DNA from 4 places in the Arthrobacter sp. IK3 genome. Region 1 is predicted to be linked to each of the others. Evidence: predicted binding sites of a transcription regulator. Region 1 holds the regulator's gene; each other region holds the start of a gene.
What was found. Region 1 encodes LexA, which represses DNA repair genes until DNA is damaged. Its sites were predicted from a motif close to TCGAACANNTGTTCGA; they were not measured.
Positions count from the first base shown of each region.

Region 2: the regulator LexA is predicted to act here: its motif matches at 3,465-3,480, upstream of ACSLGO_RS05910 (LexA family protein).
Region 3: the regulator LexA is predicted to act here: its motif matches at 4,447-4,462, upstream of ACSLGO_RS08565 (shikimate dehydrogenase).
Region 4: the regulator LexA is predicted to act here: its motif matches at 2,077-2,092, upstream of ACSLGO_RS11965 (DUF6504 family protein).

Region 1 is NZ_JBPPSW010000006.1:33,723-39,443, reverse strand. Features, by position in the region: gene ACSLGO_RS09325 (ATP-dependent DNA helicase) at 1-1,986, shown strand, start outside; gene lexA (transcriptional repressor LexA) at 2,035-2,703, opposite strand; gene ACSLGO_RS09315 (hypothetical protein) at 3,120-3,470, shown strand; gene ACSLGO_RS09310 (histidinol-phosphate transaminase) at 3,647-4,747, shown strand; gene hisB (imidazoleglycerol-phosphate dehydratase HisB) at 4,831-5,448, shown strand; gene hisH (imidazole glycerol phosphate synthase subunit HisH) at 5,445-5,721, shown strand, end outside.
Region 2 is NZ_JBPPSW010000003.1:269,219-274,939, forward strand. Features, by position in the region: gene ACSLGO_RS05895 (GatB/YqeY domain-containing protein) at 219-680, shown strand; gene ACSLGO_RS05900 (Clp protease N-terminal domain-containing protein) at 742-1,347, shown strand; gene ACSLGO_RS05905 (Y-family DNA polymerase) at 1,701-3,011, opposite strand; gene ACSLGO_RS05910 (LexA family protein) at 3,020-3,421, opposite strand; gene ACSLGO_RS05915 (hypothetical protein) at 3,600-3,743, opposite strand; gene ACSLGO_RS05920 (hypothetical protein) at 3,760-4,521, opposite strand; gene ACSLGO_RS05925 (hypothetical protein) at 4,691-5,026, shown strand; gene clpX (ATP-dependent Clp protease ATP-binding subunit ClpX) at 5,023-5,721, opposite strand, start outside.
Region 3 is NZ_JBPPSW010000005.1:154,338-160,058, forward strand. Features, by position in the region: gene glsA (glutaminase A) at 1-663, shown strand, start outside; gene ACSLGO_RS08555 (IclR family transcriptional regulator domain-containing protein) at 755-1,531, opposite strand; gene ACSLGO_RS08560 (bifunctional sugar phosphate isomerase/epimerase/4-hydroxyphenylpyruvate dioxygenase family protein) at 1,656-3,476, opposite strand; gene ACSLGO_RS08565 (shikimate dehydrogenase) at 3,495-4,367, opposite strand; gene ACSLGO_RS08570 (MFS transporter) at 4,549-5,721, shown strand, end outside.
Region 4 is NZ_JBPPSW010000008.1:61,667-67,387, forward strand. Features, by position in the region: gene ACSLGO_RS11955 (MDR family MFS transporter) at 1-436, shown strand, start outside; gene ACSLGO_RS11960 (MDR family MFS transporter) at 436-2,007, shown strand; gene ACSLGO_RS11965 (DUF6504 family protein) at 2,199-2,510, shown strand; gene ACSLGO_RS11970 (DNA polymerase III subunit alpha) at 2,535-5,721, shown strand, end outside.

The sequences.
Region 1 (5,721 bases):
GTGACAGCAATGGGCGGCCAGCAGCGTCCGGGACAGCAGCAAATGGCCAGGGAGGTTGCCGAGTCAATCGACTCCGGCCGGCACCTGCTGGTCCAGGCCGGAACCGGTACGGGCAAGTCACTGGCATACCTGGTGCCGCTGATCCACCATGCGCTGCAGAGCAGCAAGCCGGCGCTGGTTTCGACCGCCACTCTGGCCCTCCAGGCGCAGATCGTTGGGCGTGATGTTCCGCGCCTGCTGGCTGCCCTGAAGCCCAAGCTGTCCCGTGACGTTGACGTCGCGCTCCTGAAAGGACGCAGCAACTACGTCTGTGTCCACAAGACGGGCGGCGGATTTCCCGACGACGATGACCCGGGGGCCCTCTTTACCCTTGGCGAAGAAAAGGCGGTGTCCCATCCGGCTCCTGCCGCGGGGCCGACATCGGCCCTTGGCCGAGAGGTAGTGCGGCTGCGGGACTGGGCTGAGGAAACCGAAACCGGTGACCGGGATGAGCTGCTGCCCGGCGTCAGCGACCGCGCCTGGCGGCAGGTGTCCGTCACGGCGATGGAGTGCCTGGGAGCCCAGCGCTGTCCCGTGGCCGAGCACTGTTTCAGTGAACAGGCACGTGCCAAGGCAGCCGTAGCCGACCTCGTGATCACCAATCACGCAATGCTGGCGATCAGTGCGTTCGAAGGACTCGCGGTGCTGCCGGACTATGACGTGGTGGTGATTGACGAGGCCCATGAGCTCCAGGACCGGGTGACCGGGGCAGTGACCGGCCAGCTCTCCGGAACGGTCATCAGCGCCGCCGTGACAGCCGCACGCAAACACACTTCGGCTTCCGTGGAAGAACTGGCAGCAGCCGGCCGTGCCTTTGACTCGTCCGTGGAAGGCCTGCCCGCGGGACTGATGCCCTCCGGCCTCAACGAAGAACAGCAGCTGGCGGTTTCCCGGGTGCGCGAAGCCTGCCGGGTTGCCCTCTCTGATTCGAAGCCCGAAGGCGGGGACGCCGGCGACGGCGGACGGCAGATGGCCCGTTCACGGCTGCTCGCCGTGCTGGAACTGTGCGAACGGCTTCTTGAGGCCCCGGACTCAGGCGAAGTCCTGTGGTCCTCGCGGCCGAGCACGTTCTCCCCGGGCGAGGGATACTCCCCGGCGGACGACTCGGCGCCCGCGACCCTGAACATCGCACCGATCTCCGTAGCCGGACGGCTCAGGGACGGACTCTTCGACGGGCACACCGTGGTGCTGACCTCTGCCACCCTGGCGATCGGCACCGAGTTCGGACCGGTAGCGGGCGGACTCGGCCTGAGCGGAGCCGGCGCCCCGGACTGGACGGGCACCGACGTCGGCAGTCCTTTCGACTATCCCCGGCAGGGTGTCCTGTACGTGGCGAAAGACCTGCCCAAGCCGGACCGCGGCACGTCACCGGCCCAGCTGGAAGAACTCGAAGCGCTCCTCAAGGCATCCGGCGGAGCCGCCCTGGGGCTGTTCTCGTCCCGGCGTGCTGCCGAGGACGCAGCGGCTGCCCTGCGCGACAAAGTGGACTTTCCCATCCTGTGCCAGGGCGAGTCCTCTATGTCCGCCCTGGTCAAGGAATTCGCCGAGGACGACGCGACATGCCTGTTCGGAACCATGTCCCTGTGGCAGGGTGTCGATGTCCCGGGCGAAGCCTGCCGGCTGGTCGTGATCGACCGCATTCCGTTCCCGCGCCCCGATGATCCGCTGATGACAGCGCGGACGAGGGCTGTGGCGAAGGCCGGCGGCAACGGCTTCATGAGCGTCTCGGCGACCCATGCCGCCGTCCGGCTGGCCCAGGGGGCCGGCCGGCTGATCCGTGCTGCCGGAGACCGCGGCATGGTGGCGGTGCTGGATTCGAGGCTGGCGACGGCCCGGTACGGAGCGTTCCTGCGCGCGGCGCTGCCGCCGTTCTGGTCGACCACGGACAGGTCCGTGGCGCTGGGCATCCTGGAACGGCTGAACGCCGGCCAGCGCGCGGAAGCCTAGCTTCGAAGACCGTCGAAGAGGCGGAGACCGGAGCGGGACCTGGGCTGGCTAGAGGGAACGCATCACTGAAACGACCTTGCCCATGATGGTTGCGTGGTCGCCCATGATCGGCTCGTAGCGGGTGTTCTGCGGCAGCAGCCAGGTGTGGCCGTTGCGCTGGCGGAAGGTCTTGACCGTGGCCTCGTCGTCCAGCAGGGCGGCAACGATGTCCCCGTTTTCAGCAGTCTGCTGGCGCCGGACAACTACCCAGTCCCCGTCACAAATGGCGGCGTCCACCATTGAATCTCCGGAGACGCGGAGCATAAAGAGTTCACCGTGACCCACCAGCTGTCGGGGGAGCGGGACCATTTCCTCAACCACCTGCTCAGCCAGGATCGGCCCGCCGGCAGCAATCCGTCCCACCAGCGGAACCATTGCTGTGTCCACGGCGGTGGTCAGCTCCGTGACGGACGCCGCGGCTCCGGTCTCCGGGGTTTCCGGTGCGGAGCCGGAGGTCTCCTTGTGCATCAGCAGCGGTACCAGGATCTCCATGGCACGGGGGCGTTTCGGGTCCCGCCGGATATATCCCATCTTCTCCAGCTGGCTCAGCTGGTGCGTGACGCTGGACAGGCTGGCCAGTCCTACCGTGTCTCCGATTTCGCGCATGGATGGCGGGTAGCCGTTGGCACTGACCGATGCCTGGATGGTCTCCAGGATCTTCTTCTGCCGCGGGGTCAGCGCCCGGGGGCGGGGGGAATCGACCGCAGCAGCGGCAGCCGGGCGGCCTTCGGAGTCTGTCCTACGGGGCACTTCGGCTTCCCTTCGAGCGTTCCGGGCTACCCGGAAGTGGCGGCAATGTCAGTGGCGGGTGTTTTCCTTTAGTCCGAACGCTGATGCCGGAAACGGTCCGCTCATCAAGAGGGTCACATCCAGCGGCTTTCGAAGGTTTCCGCTGGTACCACGCTAGGTGAGCGGAAGGCCATTTTCAAACATTTGTTCGAGTGAGTCTCGACAGCGTTCGTAGATAGATGCTAGAAAAGGAAACAGCAGGAATCGAATACATGTTCGATTCGAAGATGCCAACAGTTCGAATCCAGTTTCGAAGCCGGGTGAGTGTGCCGGCGAAGAAAGGCTTCGATCCGGAAAGGTTTGCCATGTCCGTTCAGTTTGCGGCAGCCCCCAGTTCAATGGGCTCCATCCGTCTCGCCTCCGCTGCCCGCCGCTCAGGTGCCAACCCCGCGGCCGCCCGCACCACAGAAAGCCGTTCCGGCAAAAGCCGCACCGCGCCGCAGGGTCCCTTGAAGCTCACCCGCCGCGGCCGGCTCCTGCTGATCGGCGCTCCAGTGATGCTCGGCGGGGCAGCGCTGCTGACATTCATCGGGTTCTTCACCGCCCCTGCACTCGCCTCGAGCGGCGTCGCAGAGGTAACGCGGACACAGCAGGTGAGCGTGCACACGGGGGGACAGCCTCTGGAGCCTCGCGGGAGAGTACGCTCCCGAACGTGACCCCCGCGCCGTCGTCGCGGACATCATGGAACTGAACAACCTCTCCGACGCCGTGGTCCCCGCCGGTGTCCAGCTCTACATCCCGGTGGCCGGCTAGGCCCTTACAGCACCCCGGGCTGCCGGTCACCGTTACGCAGGATTCTGCGGCGCGGCGGGCAGCGCCTTAAGCTGTAGTGGTGAACGAACAGCTGGAAAGACTCAACCGACTTCCCCTGCGAGACGATTTGAGGGGCCAGACTCCGTACGGAGCTCCGCAGCTGGAAGTGCCCGTCCTGCTGAACGTCAACGAGAACACCCATGGACTGCCGCAGGAAGTTGCGGACGCCATTGCCGGGTCTGTCCGCCAGGCGGTAGCCGGGCTCAACCGCTACCCCGACCGGGAATTCACTGAATTGCGTGAACGGCTGGCCTCCTACCTCGGCCACGGGCTGTCGGTCGAAAACATCTGGGCAGGAAACGGTTCCAACGAAGTCCTGCAGCACATCCTGCAGGCCTTCGGAGGCCCGGGCCGGACCGCCATGAGCTTCCCGCCCACGTACTCCATGTATCCGCTGCTCGCCAACGGGACCGGCACCGAGTACATCGCAGGGCACCGCGCCGCGGACTTTACGCTCAGCGTCTCCTCGGCTGCTGACCAGGTGCGGGAAGCGAAACCGAACATCGTCCTGCTGTGCACTCCCAACAACCCCACAGGCACGGCTCTCGGGCTGGACGTCGTGGAAGCCGTCTATGAGGCGGGCAGCGCCAGCAACGCCGTCGTGATCGTGGATGAGGCGTACGCCGAGTTCTCCCACGCAGGGACTCCGAGTGCGCTGTCCCTGCTCCCCGGACGCGAGCGTCTGATCGTTTCCCGGACCATGAGCAAGGCGTTCGCCCTGGCCGGTGCCCGCCTGGGGTATATGGCCGCGGCGCCGGAGGTTACCGATGCCCTGCGCCTGGTCCGCCTGCCATACCACCTCTCGGCGGTCACGCAGGCCACCGCCAATGCCGCCCTTGCCCACGCTCCCGCCCTCCTGGCCAATGTGGAGGACATCAAGGCCCAACGGGACCGCATTGTCTCCGAACTGACCGAACTGGGCCTGCAGCCGGCCGAGTCGGATGCTAACTTCGTCCTCTTCGGGGGACTCGAGAACCCGCGGAAGACCTGGCAGGGGCTCCTGGATGCGGGTGTGCTGATCCGCGACGTGGGTATCCCGGGGCATCTTCGCGTGACCGCCGGCACGGAGGCCGAAACCACCGCCTTCCTCACCCGGCTCCGTGAGCTGCTCTCGGCCTAGCATGCAGCGGCGACCGGAGCGCCGCCTCCGGTGCGCAAACACTAGACTGGTAACCAGAGCCCCTTCTTCCTAAGGAACCTTTTATGACCGTGGAGACCGCCACCGGCCGCACGGCCCGCCTCGAGCGGACCACCAGCGAATCATCCGTCCTCGTGGAACTGGATCTGGACGGCACCGGACAGTCGGACATCAGCACCTCCGTGCCGTTCTACGACCACATGCTCACCGCCCTGGCGAAGCACTCGCTGATCGACCTCACAGTCAAGGCGACCGGAGATACCCACATCGACGCCCACCACACGGTTGAAGACGTTGCCATCAGCATCGGTGAAGCCCTGAAGACTGCCCTGGGCTCCAAGGCGGGTATCCGCCGCTTCGGCGAGGCCACCGTTCCGCTGGACGAAGCGCTGGCCAACGCCGTCGTCGACATCTCAGGACGCCCCTACCTGGTCCACTCCGGAGAGCCCGCCGGGCAGGAATACCACCTGATCGGCGGTCACTTTACCGGGTCACTGACGCGCCACGTATTCGAGGCGATCACCCTGCACGCCCAAATCTGCCTGCACATGAACGTGCTCGGTGGCAGGGACCCGCACCACATCGTGGAAGCCCAGTTCAAGGCCTTCGCGCGCGCCCTGCGTGCCGCAGTCGAACCGGACCCGCGCGTAGACGGTATTCCTTCCACCAAGGGCGCGCTGTGAGCCGCAACGTCACGGTCCTGGACTACGGATCCGGCAACATCCACTCCGCCGTGCGCGCGCTGGAGCGGGTGGGGGCCAACGTCACCCTGAGTTCCAAGTCGTCGGACGTGCTGGAAGCGGACGGCCTGGTGGTTCCCGGCGTCGGTGCCTTCGCGGCCGTGATGCAGGGACTGAAGGATGTCGACGCGCTGCGGATGATCGGCCGCCGCGTAGCCGGCGGCCGGCCTGTGCTCGGCATCTGCGTGGGTCTGCAGGTCCTCTTCGACGAGGGCG
Region 2 (5,721 bases), on a different contig from region 1:
TCTGGCGGCCGGCGGTGCCGGGGAGAGGGGTGGACCTGTCCGCACACATGGGGACTGCCGGTACCTCCGGTGCCCCGATGAGGAGTGACATGATTTTCCAGATGCAATCCAGCGGCATGCGTTCTCTGAGCGCGCACCTTCCCGCAGCCGGCAGAGCTGCTGCCAAAGGCATTCAGCTGGACCGCCCTTCCGGGGGCCTGAACACGAAAGTTAGAACCATGACCCTGAAAGAGAAACTGCAGGCAGACGTTACCGCCCATATGAAGGCCGGGCGCAAGCTTGAACTGACGACCGTCCGCAACGTACTGGGAGAGATCGGCACCCGCGAGAAGGCTGGCAAGACGCCCGTCGAACTGGATGACGCCCAGGTGACCGCACTGCTGCAGAAGGAAGCGGCAAAGCGCCGGGACACCGCCCGCATCTACACCGAGGCAGGCCAGGACGACCGTGCCGCGGCTGAGATCGCCGAGGCCGTGATCATCGAGGCGTACCTGCCCGAGCCGCTCACCCGCTCCGACGTCGAGGCCATCGTCGCCAAGGTTATTGACGAGCTGAAAGCGCAGGGCACGGAACTGTCCATGCGCTCCATGGGCATGGTCATGAAACCCGTGACAGCTGAGGTTGCCGGACGCTTCGACGGCAAGGCCGTCAGCGACATCGTCCGCGCCGCCCTGTCATAACAAACCCAAGGGAACCCCGGCGCAGTAAGCCGGGGTCCCCTTCCCTTCTTCGAGGAGTGACATGTTCGAACGCTTCACCCCGACGTCCCGCCGGATCGTCGTCCTTGCCCAGGAAGAGGCACGGATGCTCAACCACAACTACATCGGCACCGAACACCTGCTGCTCGGTATCCTCCATGATGGAAAGAATTCCGCCGCCCAGACACTGAACCGCCGCGGAGCCGACATTGAAGCCGTGCGCACCGCCGTCCAGGACATCATCGGGCTCGGGCAGAGCGAGCAGAGCGGCCACATCCCGTTCACTCCGCGCGCCCGCGAGGCCCTGAACCAGGCCGTGAAGGAAGCGCTCGAACTGGGGCACAGCGTCACTGAAGACCACCTCCTGCTCGGCACGATGCTCGCCGGCGAAACCACAGGAGTAGCCTCAAAAGCCCTGGCACAGCTCGGCATCCAGGCCGAAGACATCGCGGTCGACGTTAAGACCCGCCTTACGGCCGAAGGCCACACCGACGAGGAAGCCGGCACGCCTGTTTTTGAAGCCCTGTCCGCTTTCCAGCGCACGCTCGGCGCAGATCTGGACGTGCCGTACCCGGCCCTGAAAGCGGCCATGACGGAGGCGCTGCGCGCCGCCCAGGCCGCCGCGGTCGGGTTGACGCGGGCCGCCTAGAGACGGCGCAGATTGAGAACGGCGGCACCCCACGGAGGACTGCCGCCGTTCTCCGGGGTCAGTTGAGTGACTAGTCGATGAAGAGGGGTCGGCCGGATCCAAGCCTAGGGGGCGGCGACGAGCATGATCCCCGCCGCCGCTCCGTAACCTATTCGAATGCCAGGTCGCCGAAGTTGGAGATTCCCAGTTTCTCGATCTTCAGCGTCACGGTTTTACCTGCGAACTGAAGTGGGACCGTACGGCCTGGCGGCTGTGGTCCTCCCCGCCTCCAACCCCACTTGAAGTGCCTGAGCGCGCAAAAAACGCCGAATGTGTGACACAGACAACGGAAAATCCCGCCCACAGAGGCTGTGTCAGGCCCTAACGACGGGCAGCTCGTCCCATTCCGTGGTGTAGCGCGGGGAGGAGAACTTCCTGGTCATCGTCCAGTCCGGCCGCGCAGAAGACAGCCCGGCCAGGCCAAGACCAATGGAGTTGGCGCCGTACTTGTCGGTCACCTTCCCCAGAAGTTCCCCGATGGCCCGCTTTTCATGGACGCTGACGAACTCATCGAAAACCGGCTGAGCGCCGGCGGGGGAGAGGTCCGTGAGCATGACTCCGGCCCGGGCGTAGCGAATCCCTTCCACCATCTGCTTATCCATAGCTTCGACGGCAGCACGGGTGAGGATGACGGGATCCGCGGTAGGCACCTCCAGATGCACGGTCGCCGAGGGGAAGGAGGACTCCCGGTCGTTGAAATGCGAAGTCCCGGCGAAGACGGTCAGGATCCGGGCAAGCTGATTATCCCTGGCGAGCCGAACCGCCGCTTTTTGGGCGTACACGCTCATGACCTGGTGCATTTCCTCGCGGCTGGTCACCGGCGTTGAAAAGGATCGGGAGAAGATCATCTGCTTCTTGTCCGCGCGTTCAGTCTCCATGGGCACACAGGGGATTCCGTTCAGCTCCAGCACGGTGCGCTGCAGAACGACAGAGAACCGGCTGCGGATCATGACGGGGTCGGCGCCGCGCAGGTCGGCAATCGTGTAGATGCCCATGGAGTTCAGCTTCTTGCCGATGCGCGATGCTACCCCCCAGAGTCCGGTGACCGGGACCTTGGACATGATGGTGTCGACGGTGCCGGCAGGCAGGGTGTCCAGGTTGCAGACGCCGCCCATGTGCCGGTTCTGCTTGGCGACCCGGTTGGCGAACTTGGCCAGGGTTTTTGTCGGGGCGATGCCCACGCACACCGGCAGGCCTATGTTGCGCAGGACCGCTGCCCTGATCTCATGGCCCCGTGTGTGGAGCTCTTCCGGAAGGCCTCTGAGATGCAAAAATGCTTCATCGACTGAATACACCTCGACGGCCACCGAGTACCGGGCAAGCAGCTTCATGACCCTGGCAGACATGTCACCGTACAGCTCGTAGTTGCTGCTGCGCTGGACAAGTCCCATGCGCGGTGCGGCCTCAGAGAGCTTGAACCAAGGAGTCCCGTTTTCAATGCCCAGAGCCTTGGCTTCGTCCGACCGGGCGACCACGCAGCCGTCATTATTGGACAGCACAACGACCGGGACCCCGGCCAGCCTGGGGTCGAAAGCGCGCTCCATGGACACGTAGGCACTGTTCACGTCCACCAGTGCAATGCGCGGTCCCTGCGGGTAAGGGGACGTCGCTGGCGTATCACCCATTGCTGGCGCTAAAGCCGGTGAAGACAGCGGGTGGCGACTCCCCAAATGACCAGATCGCTCAGCTCCGGCACTTCGATGTCGGGGTACTCACCGTTCTCCGGGCGCAGGACGACACCGCGGGCCGTCACCTGCAGCCGCTTCACAGTGAGCTCACCGTCAAGGATGGCCACGACGACACTGCCGTCTCGCGGCTTCAGGGACCGGTCAACGATCAGCTCGTCTCCGTCGCTGATGCCGGCGCCGGTCATGGAATCTCCGCTGACCCGCACGATAAAGGTGGAGGTTTCGTCGGAGATCAGGTGTTTGTTCAGGTCCAGTCCGCCGTCGTAGTAATCCTGGGCAGGGGAGGGGAAACCCGCCGGGACCGAGCTTGGACTGACCGGCACCTCGAGAATTGGGCAGATACCCAGAAGCGGGCCGACGTCCGTTACTGCTGTCACGACACACCTCGCATAGAACATATCTTCGAACTAACTCAGGTTAGCACCGCCCCTCCCGCAGTGGGACAAGCCGGTGCAGAGTCAGCTGAAAGCGCTGGTGCTCAAGCATGGTCATGAAAAAGCCCCGGAACGGACTCCGGGGCTTTTTTCATTCGTCGTCGCGGCGGGAGGCCCTGCGGACGAACCACCGGGGGACTCCCTTGCGTGCGATGTAGATGACGCCGGCGATCAGCGCGGCTACGACCAGGACGACCAGGATGATCGTGACGTGCCATCCGGTGATGACGCCCATTTCATCCCCCTTCCGTCTAGCTGGAGTAAGTCATGTAGGCACCACCGTAGCCGACGTTCAGCTGGACCCAGAACTGAAACGGGATAGGAACTCCGGCAGGGAAGGCCTGCACGGAGAGCCGTGCGGTGGCCGGTGCGCCGCTTACTGTCTCATCGGGACGGCTGACCCCGAAGTAGGTTTCGTCGGCACTCGTGGCCCCGCCCATGATGTAGTCCGGTGAGTAGGCGGCGGTGATCGAATCGGTGGTGTTATCCCGGGCGATGTAATCTGCCCGGAAGCCCATGTAGATCAGTCCTGCCCAGAAGTCGACCAGGCAGTCGTCGTAGTGCTCTTCGGCGCCGATGCGTGCGTACTTGCAGTCCGAAACGCCCTGCGGTGCGACCCCGCCCTGTACGGCGGCAGGCTTCTGGATGGAGGTGACAGCCACGGAGCCGTCGGCATAGCGCGCAACGGTCTTATCCGCCCCGGCCTCACTGATTGCCTCCGTGCTCACCGGCTCTGCCCCTGAGAGGGAGTCCCAGGTCTGGCCCGCCTCGAAGGAAGCGATCAGGGCGTCGATCGTCGGCTGGTCCACGCCGTATTCGGCAAGGAACGTCCTGGCGTCCTGGGCCATGGCGGCGGCGGAGCCTGCGGCCGGTGTGGCCTCAGCCGGTACCGATGCGGGGGCAGCCACTGCGGGGGCGGCGCTTGCTGCCAGGCCAAGGGCGGCGGCCAGTGCTACTGAACATTTCACGGTCTTGCGGATCATGGTCGTTCCCCGTTTCTGGTTGTTTTTCATGATGCCTCTTGACGTACTGGACGGTAACGGCACTGCACTCGGCGTCAACCGAGATCGGGTCATTTTGCTCAAACGAGAGCCCCAACGGCGTGCAGGGGTTCCCATCTGCACGGCAAACAGGTAAGTCTGGACACGAGCCAAACCCTGACCAGCCTGCGAGGATGGGCAAATGCAATCCCGCGGCCCAGGAAAACAACCCGGTCATAAGCCTGGAAAATACCGGGATGAGAGCCTCATTCCTGACTTCAGCTCCGGTGTTGTCCGTTTCCCGTACCGGCGCGAGCCATATGCCCGGGCGCTGCTGCACCTGGTCGACGGCGGAAGCGAAACGCGGGACGTAAAAGTCACAGCCAGGACGGGTGATTCAGCGCATCTGAACGTCACTTTCCTCGACGAGAGCCGGGACAATGTGACGGTTGTCCTGTGGATTCCGGCCCGGGACGCCGTGAGGATCCCGGCCTCCGAATCCTCCTGGCGGGATCCCTACGACCTGGACTGGGACTAAGCCGCCGCGGCCGCGGCGGCGGAGTGGCCCTTCACGACAGCACTGCCGGTGCCGTTCACGAGCGCCTCGGTGACCAGGACGGAGGCCACGTCCTCCCGGCCGGGAAGGTCGAACATGAGGGGCATGAGGATCTCCTCCATAATTGCCCGCAGCCCGCGCGCTCCGGTGCCGCGCTCGAGGGCTGTTGCAGCAACGGCGGCAAGGGCCTCCTCTTCGAATACCAGCTCGACCCCGTCCTGGTGGAACATCTTTGCGTACTGCTTCACGAGCGCGTTCCGGGGACCGGTCAGAATGTCGATGAGGGCATCCCCGTCCAGCGGGCTCACCGCGGTGATGATGGGCAGCCGGCCGATGAACTCAGGAATGAGGCCGAACTTCACCAGGTCCTCGGGGCGTACGTCAGCGTGTGTGGAGGCTGGGCTGCCCGAGGAGAGGCTGGCACCGAAGCCGATTCCCTTGCGCCCGGAGCGTTCTGCGATCACCCCCTCGAGTCCTGCGAATGCGCCGGCGACGATGAACAGTACGTTCGAGGTGTCGATCTGGATCAGGTCCTGGTTGGGGTGCTTCCGCCCGCCCTGAGGGGGCACGCTGGCAACGGTGCCTTCGATGATCTTCAGCAGCGCCTGCTGGACACCTTCGCCGGAGACATCCCGCGTAATGGAGGGGTTCTCGGACTTACGGGCGATCTTGTCGAT
Region 3 (5,721 bases), on a different contig from region 1:
CCGTTTAATTCGGTGATTGCCGTGGCCCTGCACGATGACAAGCCGCTCTCCCCGCTCGTCAATGCCGGAGCCATGGCCACGGTGTCCCTGATCCCGGCAGGCAACGCCGAGGACCGCTGGCAGAAAATCCTGGCAACCCAGTCTGCCTTCGCCGGCCGGGACATTCGGCTGAGCGATGCGGTGAACGACTCGGAACAGTCCACCAACTTCCATAACCGGGCCATCGCCTGGCTGCTGTATTCAGGCGGGACGATGTACTCGGATCCCATGGAGGCCTGCGACGTGTACACACGCCAATGCTCCACCCTGGTGACAGCGGTTGACCTGGCAACCATGGGAGCGACCATTGCCGCACGGGGAACCAACCCCGTGACGAAGCAGGCTGCCATCACGCACCCGGACATCATCCCGCCCATGCTGGCGGAAATGACCATGGAGGGGCTGTACACGGCCTCGGGTGACTGGGCGTACCGGGTAGGCCTTCCCGGCAAGTCCGGCGTGGGCGGCGGGATCCTGGCAGTCATGCCGGGCGTCCTGGCCATTGCCGCCTTCTCACCCCCGCTGGACGCTGCCGGCAACAGCGTCCGGGGACGAAAGGCGGTGGCCCAGATCGCCTCGGCGCTAAAGCTGAACCTGTACAACGCCTCGGACTACGCAGCCTAGCGGGGCATCACAAGACGAACTGCGGCGGGGCGTGCGAACGGGTCTCCGCCGCAGTTCCCTGCCCCGCGGCATCCTGCCGGCACGCGGGTGGCTACCCCGTGAGGCGGATGCCGTAGTCGGCCGAAATGTCTTCAGCGGCACGCCTCAGCCGGGGCAACAGGATTTCTTCCAGTCCTGCGGCCCTGCCGTATGACTGGTGCAGGGAAACGTTGGCCGCGGCAACCACCCGTCCTCCGCGGTGGACCGGCACGGCAACTCCGCTGAGCCCTTCCTCGTATTCCTCACGGACAACTGACCAGCCGCGTTCACGCACCGTCCTGATTTCCGCCTGCAGGGCTTCCCTGGAGGGAACGGTGCTGGGCGTGAAGCGGCGGACGTCCGACCGGGCCAACCGGTCCTGCAGGTCTGCATCATCGAGCGAGGCCAGCAGCACCCGTCCCATGGACGTTGCCCAGGCCGGAAAGCGCGTTCCCACCTGGACGGCCACGCTGACCAGCCGCGGGGAGGTGACCCGGGCAACATACACCACGTGCACGTCGTCGAGGATGCACACTGACGCGGTTTCCTGAAGGTCCGCGGACAGCTGCTTCAGGTGGGGCTCCGCGATGGCGGGAAGCGTCAGGCTGGAAAGGAATGCCGAGCCGACGTTGAGCACGCGGGGTGCCAGCTGGAACCGGGCGCCGTCGGTGGACAGGTAACCCAGCTCCGTGAGGGTGAGCAGGAACCGCCTTGCGGCGGCGCGGCTCAGGTCGGCCTTGGCAGCCACCTCGCTGACGCTCTGCAGCGGCTCTTCCTCGGTGAATGCGCCCAGGACGGTAAACGTCTTCTCGACGGACTTTACATACCAGTCACCCTGCGGAGCGCCCACTGTGGTTTCCCCCTGACCTGTCCTCGTGCCGGGTCCTTCCCAACCGCCGATCCACCGATCCTAGCCCACTCCGGAACGCGGTCCGGCGGCGCACTGGCCGGCAAAGCCACAGGTCAGGACCGTGTCAGCCGTTCGCGAGGTACTGGGCCGCGAGCCGCACGGGAGCGTTGGGAGCGCCGTACCCCTCATAGGAAGGCCTGCGCTCCACCACCTCGAAGAAGACGTTGCCCACCGTGGAGGTATAGAAGTGCAGGAATTCGCCGTCCGCGTCCCGGTCGTAGAGAAGGTTCAGGTCCTTCAGCACCGTCAGGAACTCCGGGTCCAGTCCGAACCGCGCATCGAGGTCCTCGTAGTAGTTGCCCGGTACCGGCAGGAACTGCAGGCCCCGGGCGACGGCGGTGCGCGCCAATGCCACGAGGTCACTGCAGGCAAACGCCACGTGCTGCGGATAACCGGAGCCGTCGAACACCATGGGCGCGATGTTCAGTGCCATCCGCACGGCGCCGTCGCTGCTGCGCATCACCTGGCTGCGGACCAGGCCCATGGGGCTGGGAACCTCGACGCTGGGACGCGGGGTGAGGCCAAGGGTGGATTCATAGAAGAGCACCGCTTCGTCAAAATGCTGCCAAGGCTGGGACAGGTTGACGTGGTCTACGGCGGTAATGGGACCAGCGGCCGGAACGGGAGCCCCGTTTCCGAATTCCCGAATCCATCCCGGGCCGCCTGATTCTGCCTCACACAGGAAGATCTCCGTCCCGTCCGGGGCGGCAACAGCCTGCAGGACTTCTTCGTTTGCCTGGCTGCGCCGGGGCACGGCCGTGGCTTTTAGCTGCAGGGCTCGGGAGGCTGCGGCGAGGGCGTCCGGTACGTCCAGGCCGATCGCCGAGATACCGGGCTCCAGTCCGCGTGCGTTCTGGCTGTTGATGATCACCCGCGCCCCGTTTTGGGTCCACAGCTCAACGGCTTTGCTGCGGTGGGTTCCCTGGCAGGTGAAGCCAAGCTGGTAGAGCAGCGTGCGGATGGTTTCGGGGTCGCCGGCTTTGACCTCGGCGAAGTTGAAACCGAGCGGTTCCCCGACTCCGGGCAGGGTGGAGAGTTCCATGGCGGTTTCGCCGGCGCCGGTTTCCTGCAGGTGGATGGAGGTCTGTTCGGCCAGGCGGATCAGTGAGCGCATGGCATCGACCGCAGTGCGTTCCTCGGCGGCCTGCCGGAAGACGTCGTTGAAGATTTCCAGTGATACCGGACCGTTATAGCCGCTGCGCACCAGATGCCCCATGAAGGTGACCAGGTCGAATGCGCCTTCACCGGGAAAGACCCGGTAGTGGCGGCTCCAGGACAGAACGTCCATGGACAACTCGGGAGCGTCAGCCAGCTGGACGAAGAAAATCTTCTCGGCGGGAATCTTTTCGATCGCCTCCGGATTCCAGCGGCGGGAGAGGATGTGGAAGCTGTCCAGGCAGGTGCCCACGTTGGGGTGGTCAGCAAGCTCCACGATGCGCCACGCATGTTCAAAGTCGCTGACGTAGCGGCCCCAGGCCAGCGCCTCATAGGCGAGCCGGACGCCGTACCGTGCGGCGGTTTCGCCCATTCGACGAAGCTGGGCTGCTGCTACAGCGTCATCGTCAATGGTGGCGGTTGCTACGTTGGAGCACACCAGCATGGTGTCGATGCCCAAGCGGTTCATGAGCCGGAACTTGGCCTCGGCGCGCCGCAGGTTATCTGCCAGCACGTCCTCCTCGACTCCCTCGAAGTCACGGAACGGCTGGTAAAGGTCCAGTGTCAGGCCCAGTTCCTGCGCCAGGTCCCGGATCTGCTCCGGTGTGGAGGGGGAAACCACCAGGTCCTGCTCAAAGATTTCGACGCCGTCGAATCCAGCGGCGGCACAGGCACGGAGCTTGTCCTCCACGGTTCCGGAGAGGCAGACCGTGGCAATCGACGTACGCATTGGGTAATCCCTTCCGGCTCAGAGGCCGTTGCTGACCATGTCCAGGAAGTGTGCCCGCATGCGGGCCGGGTCCGGGCGGATGCCGGTAATAAGTTCAAACGCGTCCACTGCCTGGCCCACCGCCATGTGTCCGCCGTCCAGCACGCGGCAGCCCAGCGATTCGGCAGTGTCGATGAGCTTGGTCCGCACGGGACGGTAGATGACATCGGCCACCCACAGTTCGCTGCGCAGGAGTGCGGGATCGACCGGCATGCCGGGATGGGAGTGCATGCCCACCGGGGTAGCCTGCACAAAGCCGTCCGCCGCTGCGAGTGCGCCCGCCAGGTCAGCGCTGGTTCCGGCGGCGACGTGCGCCTCCGGGAAGAGCGCGGACAGCGCCTGGACGCGTTCCTGCACCCGGTCGAGGTCAAGGTCAATCAGGGTCAGCTGTCCAACGCCGGCCTTCAGGAGGGCGTAGGCGACAGCAGCTCCCGCGCCGCCGGCCCCGAGCTGGACTACCTTCTCCAGTGCCGCACCGGGCAGGCCCGCGGCGAGGGCCCGGCCAAAGCCGGAGTGGTCCGTGTTGTGGCCCATGAAACCCTCGTCCGTGACCAGCACGGTGTTGACGGCACCTAACCGGGCGGCGTCGTCGGACACTTGGTCCAGGTGCTCCATGACGAGCTGCTTGCACGGATGGGTGATGTTGAAGGCGTTAAAGCCAAGGTCGCGGCCGTAGCGCAGCAGGTCACCTACCTCGGTCCCGCTGCGCCCGTTCACCGAAAGGTCCACAGGCCGGTAGAGGTAGGAAAGTCCGTTTTCCCGGGCTTCCCGCTCATGCATTGGCGGTGTCAGGGATGTGGTGATCCCTTCGCCAATCAGGCCAACGAGCCAGGATTCGGTGGTGGTGCTCAAGTGGTTCTCCCTTCGGCGCCCGGGACGGGGCTAGGCCCACGGTACCGGCCTGTTCATAAAATGCACAACTGTGCGCATTTCGCACACATGTGTTGCATCTGACTATGGCGCGGGTTACATTGTGGTGTTCGCATGAAGCACTGCTGTGCGTTTACCGCACACCATCCCTTGGAGGCCCCACATGAGCGCTGCTCCGACGCAGTCCGCCCAAGCCACCGCCAAGACCCCGAAGAAGGCCGCCGCGGCGAGCTTCATGGGCAGCGCGGTCGAGTACTACGACTTCTTTATATTCGGCACGGCCGCATCGCTGATCTTCCCCTATGTCTTCTTCCCGGATGCCGATGCCCAGGCGAGCATCATGTCCCTGGCGACCTTCGGCTTCGCCTACATCGCCCGCCCGGTTGGCGCAGTGATCCTGGGACACTTTGGAGACCGCGTCGGCCGCCAGAAGATCCTTATGTTTACCCTCATCCTGATGGGTGCCTCCACCTTCCTGATCGGCTGCCTGCCGGACTTCAACACCATTGGCTGGTGGGCTCCCACCCTGCTGGTCCTCTGCCGCCTGGCACAGGGCCTCTCTGCAGCCGGCGAGCAGGCAGGCGCCAGCTCCATGACGCTGGAACACGCCCCCGACGGCCGCCGCGCCTTCTTCACGTCCTGGACCCTTACCGGAACCCAGGGCGGCCAGATCCTTGCAGCCATGGTCTTCATTCCGGTCATGGCCCTGCCCGATGACATCAAGTACGGAATCGGCTGGCGCATTCCGTTCTGGCTCAGCGCCGTCGTTGTTGTGGTCACCTACTTCATCCGCCGCACCCTCCACGAGACCCCGACCTTCCAGGAAGCCAAGGCAAACAACCAGATCGCCAAGCTGCCGGTGGGCGTACTGCTCAAGCACCACTGGCGTGACGTCCTGCGCGTCATCTGCTGCGCCTTCATCGCGGCTGTCTCGACCGTGTACGGCACCCTGGCCATCAAGTACGGCACCGAAGTAGGAAATGTCGACGCCGCCATCACCCTGTGGCTGGTAGTGGCTGGCAACATCGCCGCGCTGTTCACGCAGCCGCTGTTCGGCATGGCTGCCGACCGCTTCGGCCGGAAGCCGGTATTCATCTACGGCGCGCTCTCCAGCGCCGCCGTGATGCCGTTCTACCTGCTCTCCATGGAATCCGGTAACTCGCTCCTGCAGTTCACCCTCTCCGTGGTGGTCTTCGGCTGCGGCTATGCCGCTGCGAACGCCGTGTGGCCGTCCTTCTACGCGGAGATGTTCAGCGCCAAGGTCCGCTTCTCCGGACTGGCAATCGGCACCCAGCTGGGCTTCCTGATGGCCGGCTTCGCGCCGTCCATCGTTGCT
Region 4 (5,721 bases), on a different contig from region 1:
AATGTTCGTCCTGGGACTGGGAATCGGCATGCTGATGCAGAACGTCGTGCTGATTGTGCAGAACAGCGTTCCGCCGCAGAACATGGGCACAGGAGTCTCCTCTGCCAACTACTTCCGCCAGATCGGCGGAACACTCGGAATCGCCGTCTACGGATCGGTCTTCATCTCCCGGCTCAATGACCAGGTGGCGGATGCCCCGGCCGCCGTGCGGTCAGTGACCAGCCAGGGAGTGAACTCCATCAGCCCGGACCAGCTGCGGGCCTTGCCCGCGCCGGCTCGGGATTTCATTGCCGACGCGTTCGGAACCGCCCTGCCTCCGGTCTTCCTGCTGGGTATCCCGGCCCTGGGGGCGGCGTTCGTGCTGACGCTCTTTATTCGGGAAATACCGCTGGCCAGGACGGCCAGCGTTCAACTGGAAGGGGAGGCGCAACACTAATGGCCTCAGGTGCACATGCTGCAGTACCGGTCGGTGCCGGAAGTACGGAAACCCAGGACGAGGGAACGCCGCGCGGGCGGGTGCTGGTGTTTACCGGCCTGGTTCTCTCCGTCCTGCTCGCGGCACTGGACCAGACAATCGTGGCCACGGCCCTTCCCACCATCGTGGGGGACCTCAACGGCCTTGAACACCTCTCCTGGGTAGTCACCGCCTACATCCTGGCCGCGACCATCGGGCTGCCCATCTACGGCAAGCTCGGTGACCTGTTCGGCCGCAAGAACATCTTCATCTTCGCCATTGCCGTCTTCCTGCTGGGCTCCGTCCTCTCCGGGCTGTCCCAGAACATGGGCCAGCTGATCGCGTTCCGGGCCCTGCAGGGCATCGGCGGCGGCGGACTCATGATCGGCGCGCAGGCCATCATCGGAGACCTGGTCTCCCCGCGGGAACGCGGGCGCTACATGGGGCTGATCGGGGCTTCCTTCGGCCTGGCTTCAGTGGGCGGGCCGCTGCTGGGCGGCTGGATCACCGATTCGTGGTCCTGGCGCTGGGTGTTCTACATCAACGTGCCCATCGGCGCGGTCGCGCTCGCCGTCGTCATCACCTCCCTGCACCTTCCCAAGGTCTCCGGGCGCCGTCCGCGCCTCGACTACGCCGGCGCAGCGCTGCTTGCGGTTGCCTCAACGGCCCTGATCCTGGTCACCAGCTGGGGAGGCACCACCTATGACTGGGGCAGCCCGCAGATCCTGGGCCTGGCCGCTGCCGCAGTGCTGGCCGGGGCGGCGTTCGTCTGGGCCGAACGGCGCGCGAGCGAACCGATCCTGCCGCTGGGCCTGTTCCGGATGCGGAACTTCCTGATCCCGGTGCTGGCGGGCATCGCCGTCGGAATAGCGATGTTCTCCACCATCTCCTACCTGCCCACGTTCCTGCAGATGGTCAATGGCGCCACCGCCACGCAGTCGGGGCTGATGATGCTGCCGATGATGGCCGGGCTCCTGCTGACGTCCATCGGCACCGGGCAGCTCATTGCGCACACCGGGCGGTACAAGATCTACCCCGTCGCCGGGTGCGCCGTGATCATTGCCGGGCTGGTGCTGCTCTCGCGGATTTCCCAGGACACCCCGTACTGGTTCACGGCGATCGGGATGGCTGTGCTTGGCCTGGGGATTGGTGCGCTGCTGCAGAACCTGGTGCTGATTGTGCAGAACAGTGTTCCGCAGCAGAACATGGGCACTGCCATCTCCGCCGCGAACTACTTCCGCCAGATCGGTGCTTCGTTCGGTATTGCCGCCTTCGGGTCCATCTTCATCCAGCGGCTGACCGACCAGCTTGCAGATGCCCCCGCCGGGGCTGCGGGGATGCTTCCCGCGGAAGGCATCAATTCGCTCACTCCGGCGGTGCTGCAGTCCCTTCCCGGCCCGGTGCAGCAGGCAATCGGAGCAGCGTTCGGAACGGCCCTGCCGCCCATCTTCCTGCTCAGCATTCCCCTGGTTGCCGCAGGCGGGGTGCTGTGCCTGTTTATCCGGGAGATTCCACTCTCAACACAGTCACGGGTGGAGGCAGCAGCAGAATAAATCCGAACTCACACCAGCTTCCCAGAGGGCACTGCGGGGATTGTCAGAGTGCAGTCGTACACTGGAGATTCGAATATATATTCGAATAGGGTTCAGTTCCGGGAGATGCTTCATCTGTCCGGAGCAGCGGCCGGACATCAATCCAATTCAGGCGAAGGCCACACCGGCAATAGGCACAGCGAGGGGCAGCCATGGGACTTTTTAGTGAAGCGGTGGAGGTAGTGTGCTCACCCGCGGGCATACCGCTGCGCCTTATCTGGCAGGGAAGGACATACAAGGTGGCAGCCAACCCGGTGCGCTGGTATGAACGCCGCAGCTGGTGGGAGGAAGAACCCCGGGCAGAGCGCGGACACGGCCCCGGACTGGTGGATTCGGAAATCTGGCGGGTCCAGGCCCGCCTGAGTCCGCGCTCGCCGCTGCGCACCCTGGACATTTCCCGGCAGACTGCCTCCAACACCTGGCGGCTGATCCGGATCCATGACGCCCTGCGGGAAAGCGCTTAGCGCGCGTGCCGTGAGTACCGTGCCATGAGCTTCACCCATCTTCACGCCGCTACGGCCTTTTCCGCCCACTACGGCACGTCCTGGCCGGAAGAGCTGGCCCAGGCCGCCGCAGCGGACGGAGCCGACGCGCTCGCCTGCACGGACCGTGACGGCCTGTACGGCACGGTCAAGCACCTGCGTGCCTGCATGGACGCCGGCATTGATCCCATCGTCGGGGTGGACCTTGCCATCCTGGACGGGGAAGGCCGGGACGCTGAGGTGACCGGCAGGGCGGTCATCCTGGCCCACGGGAATAACGGGGGAGCGGGCTACCACGCGCTGTGCCGGCTCATTTCCGACGCACATGCCGGAACCTCTCCCTCCAAGGGGCGTACGGGACGCCCGCCCGGCGTCACCCTCGAACAGCTTGCAGCCCGGGTACTGGGCAGGGACGGGGAACCCGTACTGACCGTGCTGGTGGGCCCTTATACCGACGTGGGACGGGCCATGCGCAGCCGCAGCTATGCCGTGGCCCGCACCCTGTTCCGGCGCTGGCTCTCGGTCATGCCGCGCGCGGCGCTCGCCGTGGAGGTAGTCACGCACCTCAGCGCGCCGGGAACCAACCTGAGCCTGGCCCACGCCGTGCGGATGTACCGGCTCTCCGATGAAATGCACCTCCCCGCCGTGCTGACCAACGCCGTGCGCTACGTGGATGAAGACGGCGCCGCTACCGCAGACGTGCTCGACGCCGCACGCGCCCTGACCGCCATGGCGCAGCTGCAGGACCTGCAGCCAAATGGGCAGGGCTGGCTCAAGACGGGCAGGCAGATGGCAGCGCTCGCCGCGGAGATCAGCGAGGAAGCAGGCTACGGGCGTGCCGGGGCAGCCAAGCTGCTGGCCGGAACGGAGGCGCTCGCCGATACCTGCCGGATCGACCCGGAAGCAGACATGGGGTGGAAGCAGCCCGTGGTCCCGGAAGCCGGGGTCATCGGGATCGACGCGGAACCGGTGCTGGAACTGCGCGGACGCTGCGAAGCCGGAATAGGCAGGCGCTTCGGGCACCTGGGCGGTGCCGCGGAAGCTGCCATGCGCAACCGGCTGGAACACGAGCTGGGGATTATCGAGAGGCTCGGCTTTGCCGCCTACTTCCTCACTGTCGCGGAAGTCTCCACCATGATCCGGGACATGGGAGTGCGAGCGGCGGCACGCGGATCGGGTGCGTCCTCGCTGGTGAACTACCTGCTGGGCATCAGCCACGTGAACCCGCTGGCACACAACCTCATATTTGAACGGTTCCTCTCCCGGGACCGCTCCACGCTGCCGGACATCGACATTGACGTTGAAAGCGCCGAACGGCACAACGTGTACCACCGCATCTTTGAACGCTTCGGCGCCCAGCGGGTCACCCTCATGAGCATGCAGAACGGTTACCGGGCGCGCGGAGCGGTGCGCGACGCCGGCCTGGCCCTGGGATTGCCTGATGAGGAGGTCAGCGCCGTGGCCAAGGCACTGTGGCGCTTCTCGGCGAGCCATTTCCGTGAGGCGCTCGCCGAGAAACCCGAACTGCGCGGCGTGGCCGAGGCCGTGCAGCAGAACCGCCAGCTGGACCTGCTGGTGGACCTGACCGAACGGCTGGACCGGCTGCCCCGCCATATTTCAATGCATCCGTGCGGGGTGATCCTGGGGGACACCTCGCTGTTGGACCGCACGCCCGTGCAGCCCAGTGGCCTGGGCCTGCCCATGTCCCAGTTCGACAAGCACGACATGGATCCAATGGGCATGCTCAAGCTGGACGTGCTGGGCGTGCGGATGCAGTCCGCCATGGCGTTCGCCCTGAACGAGGTGGTTCGGGTCCATTCCGGCGGAGACGACGTAGCCCGGGCCGGAAAGCATGTGGAAGAAACCGAACCCCGCCCGGAGTGGATCGACGAGGACGGGCGGATCGACCTGGATGCCGTTCCGCTGGATGACGAGCCCACCTTCGAGCTGATCCGCAGCACGCACACGCTGGGCTGCTTCCAGATCGAGTCGCCCGGCCAGCGGGAGCTGGTGGGCAAGATGGCGCCGCGGGACTTCAATGACCTGATCATCGACATTTCACTGTTCCGGCCAGGGCCCATGAAATCCGACATGGTGCAGCCGTTCCTGGAGCACCGCCACGGCTGGGCCCCGGCGGTGTACCCGCACGAATCGCTGCGCCCGGTGCTGGCGGAAACCCACGGGGTGACGGTCTTCCACGAACAGGTGCTGCGGACCTTCGACGTCTTCACCGGCTGCGGGCTGGCAAAGGCCGATGAGCTGCGCCGGCTGCTGGGCAACCCCGCTGCCGAACAGGGGGTGGAGGATTTCTTCCGGCAGGCGGCGCAAAAACGCGGTTACGACGCGCAGACCATCGACAACGTCTGGGGAACACTCAAGGCCTTCGGCAGCTTCGGTTTCTGCAAGGCCCACGGCGCCGCCTTTGCCGTGCCCACCTACCAGTCGGCCTGGCTAAAGGCACACCATCCCGAAGCGTTCCTTGCCGGAATCTTCGAGCACGATCCAGGCATGTATCCGCGCCGGCTGCTCGTGGCCGAAGCGCGGCGTATGGGCATCCCCATCCTGCCGCTGGACATCAACCGCAGCGGCGAGCAGTACCGGGTGGAATGGGTTCCGCCCCTAACGGCGGCTCCGGGGCGCAGGGCAACCCCCGGCAGGTTCGGGATCCGGCTTAGTTTCGCCGGGATTTACGGTCTTTCCGCCGCGGAGGTCCGGCGGATCGCCGCCGGGCAGCCGTTCGATTCCCTGGCGGATCTGCGTGCCCGCGCCAAACTGTCCCGGCCCTCGATGCAGCGGCTGGCGCAGCTGGGTGCCTTCGACTCGCTGTCCCGGGAGAGCGGTTCGCGGGGCACCAGGGCGGACCTGCTGCAGCACCTTGCCGAAACATCCGGTAAACCCGGAACCCGCAAATACGATCCGATACCGGGGCAGCTGGCGCTTCCGCTGGGCGATACCGAACTGGCCAACCTCGTGCCGCAGCTGCCTGAGCCCACACTGCCGGAGCGGGTCCGCACCGAACTGGACCTGCTCGCCGTCGACGTCAGTGCCCACCTGGTGGACAGCTACGAACCGCTGCTGGCGGCCCTGGGTGTAACCAAGGCCGAATCCCTGCTGGGGCTGCGCAACGGGTCCGAGGTCCTGGTTGCCGGAATCCGGGTGGCTACCCAGACCCCGCCGATGCGCGGAGGCCGCC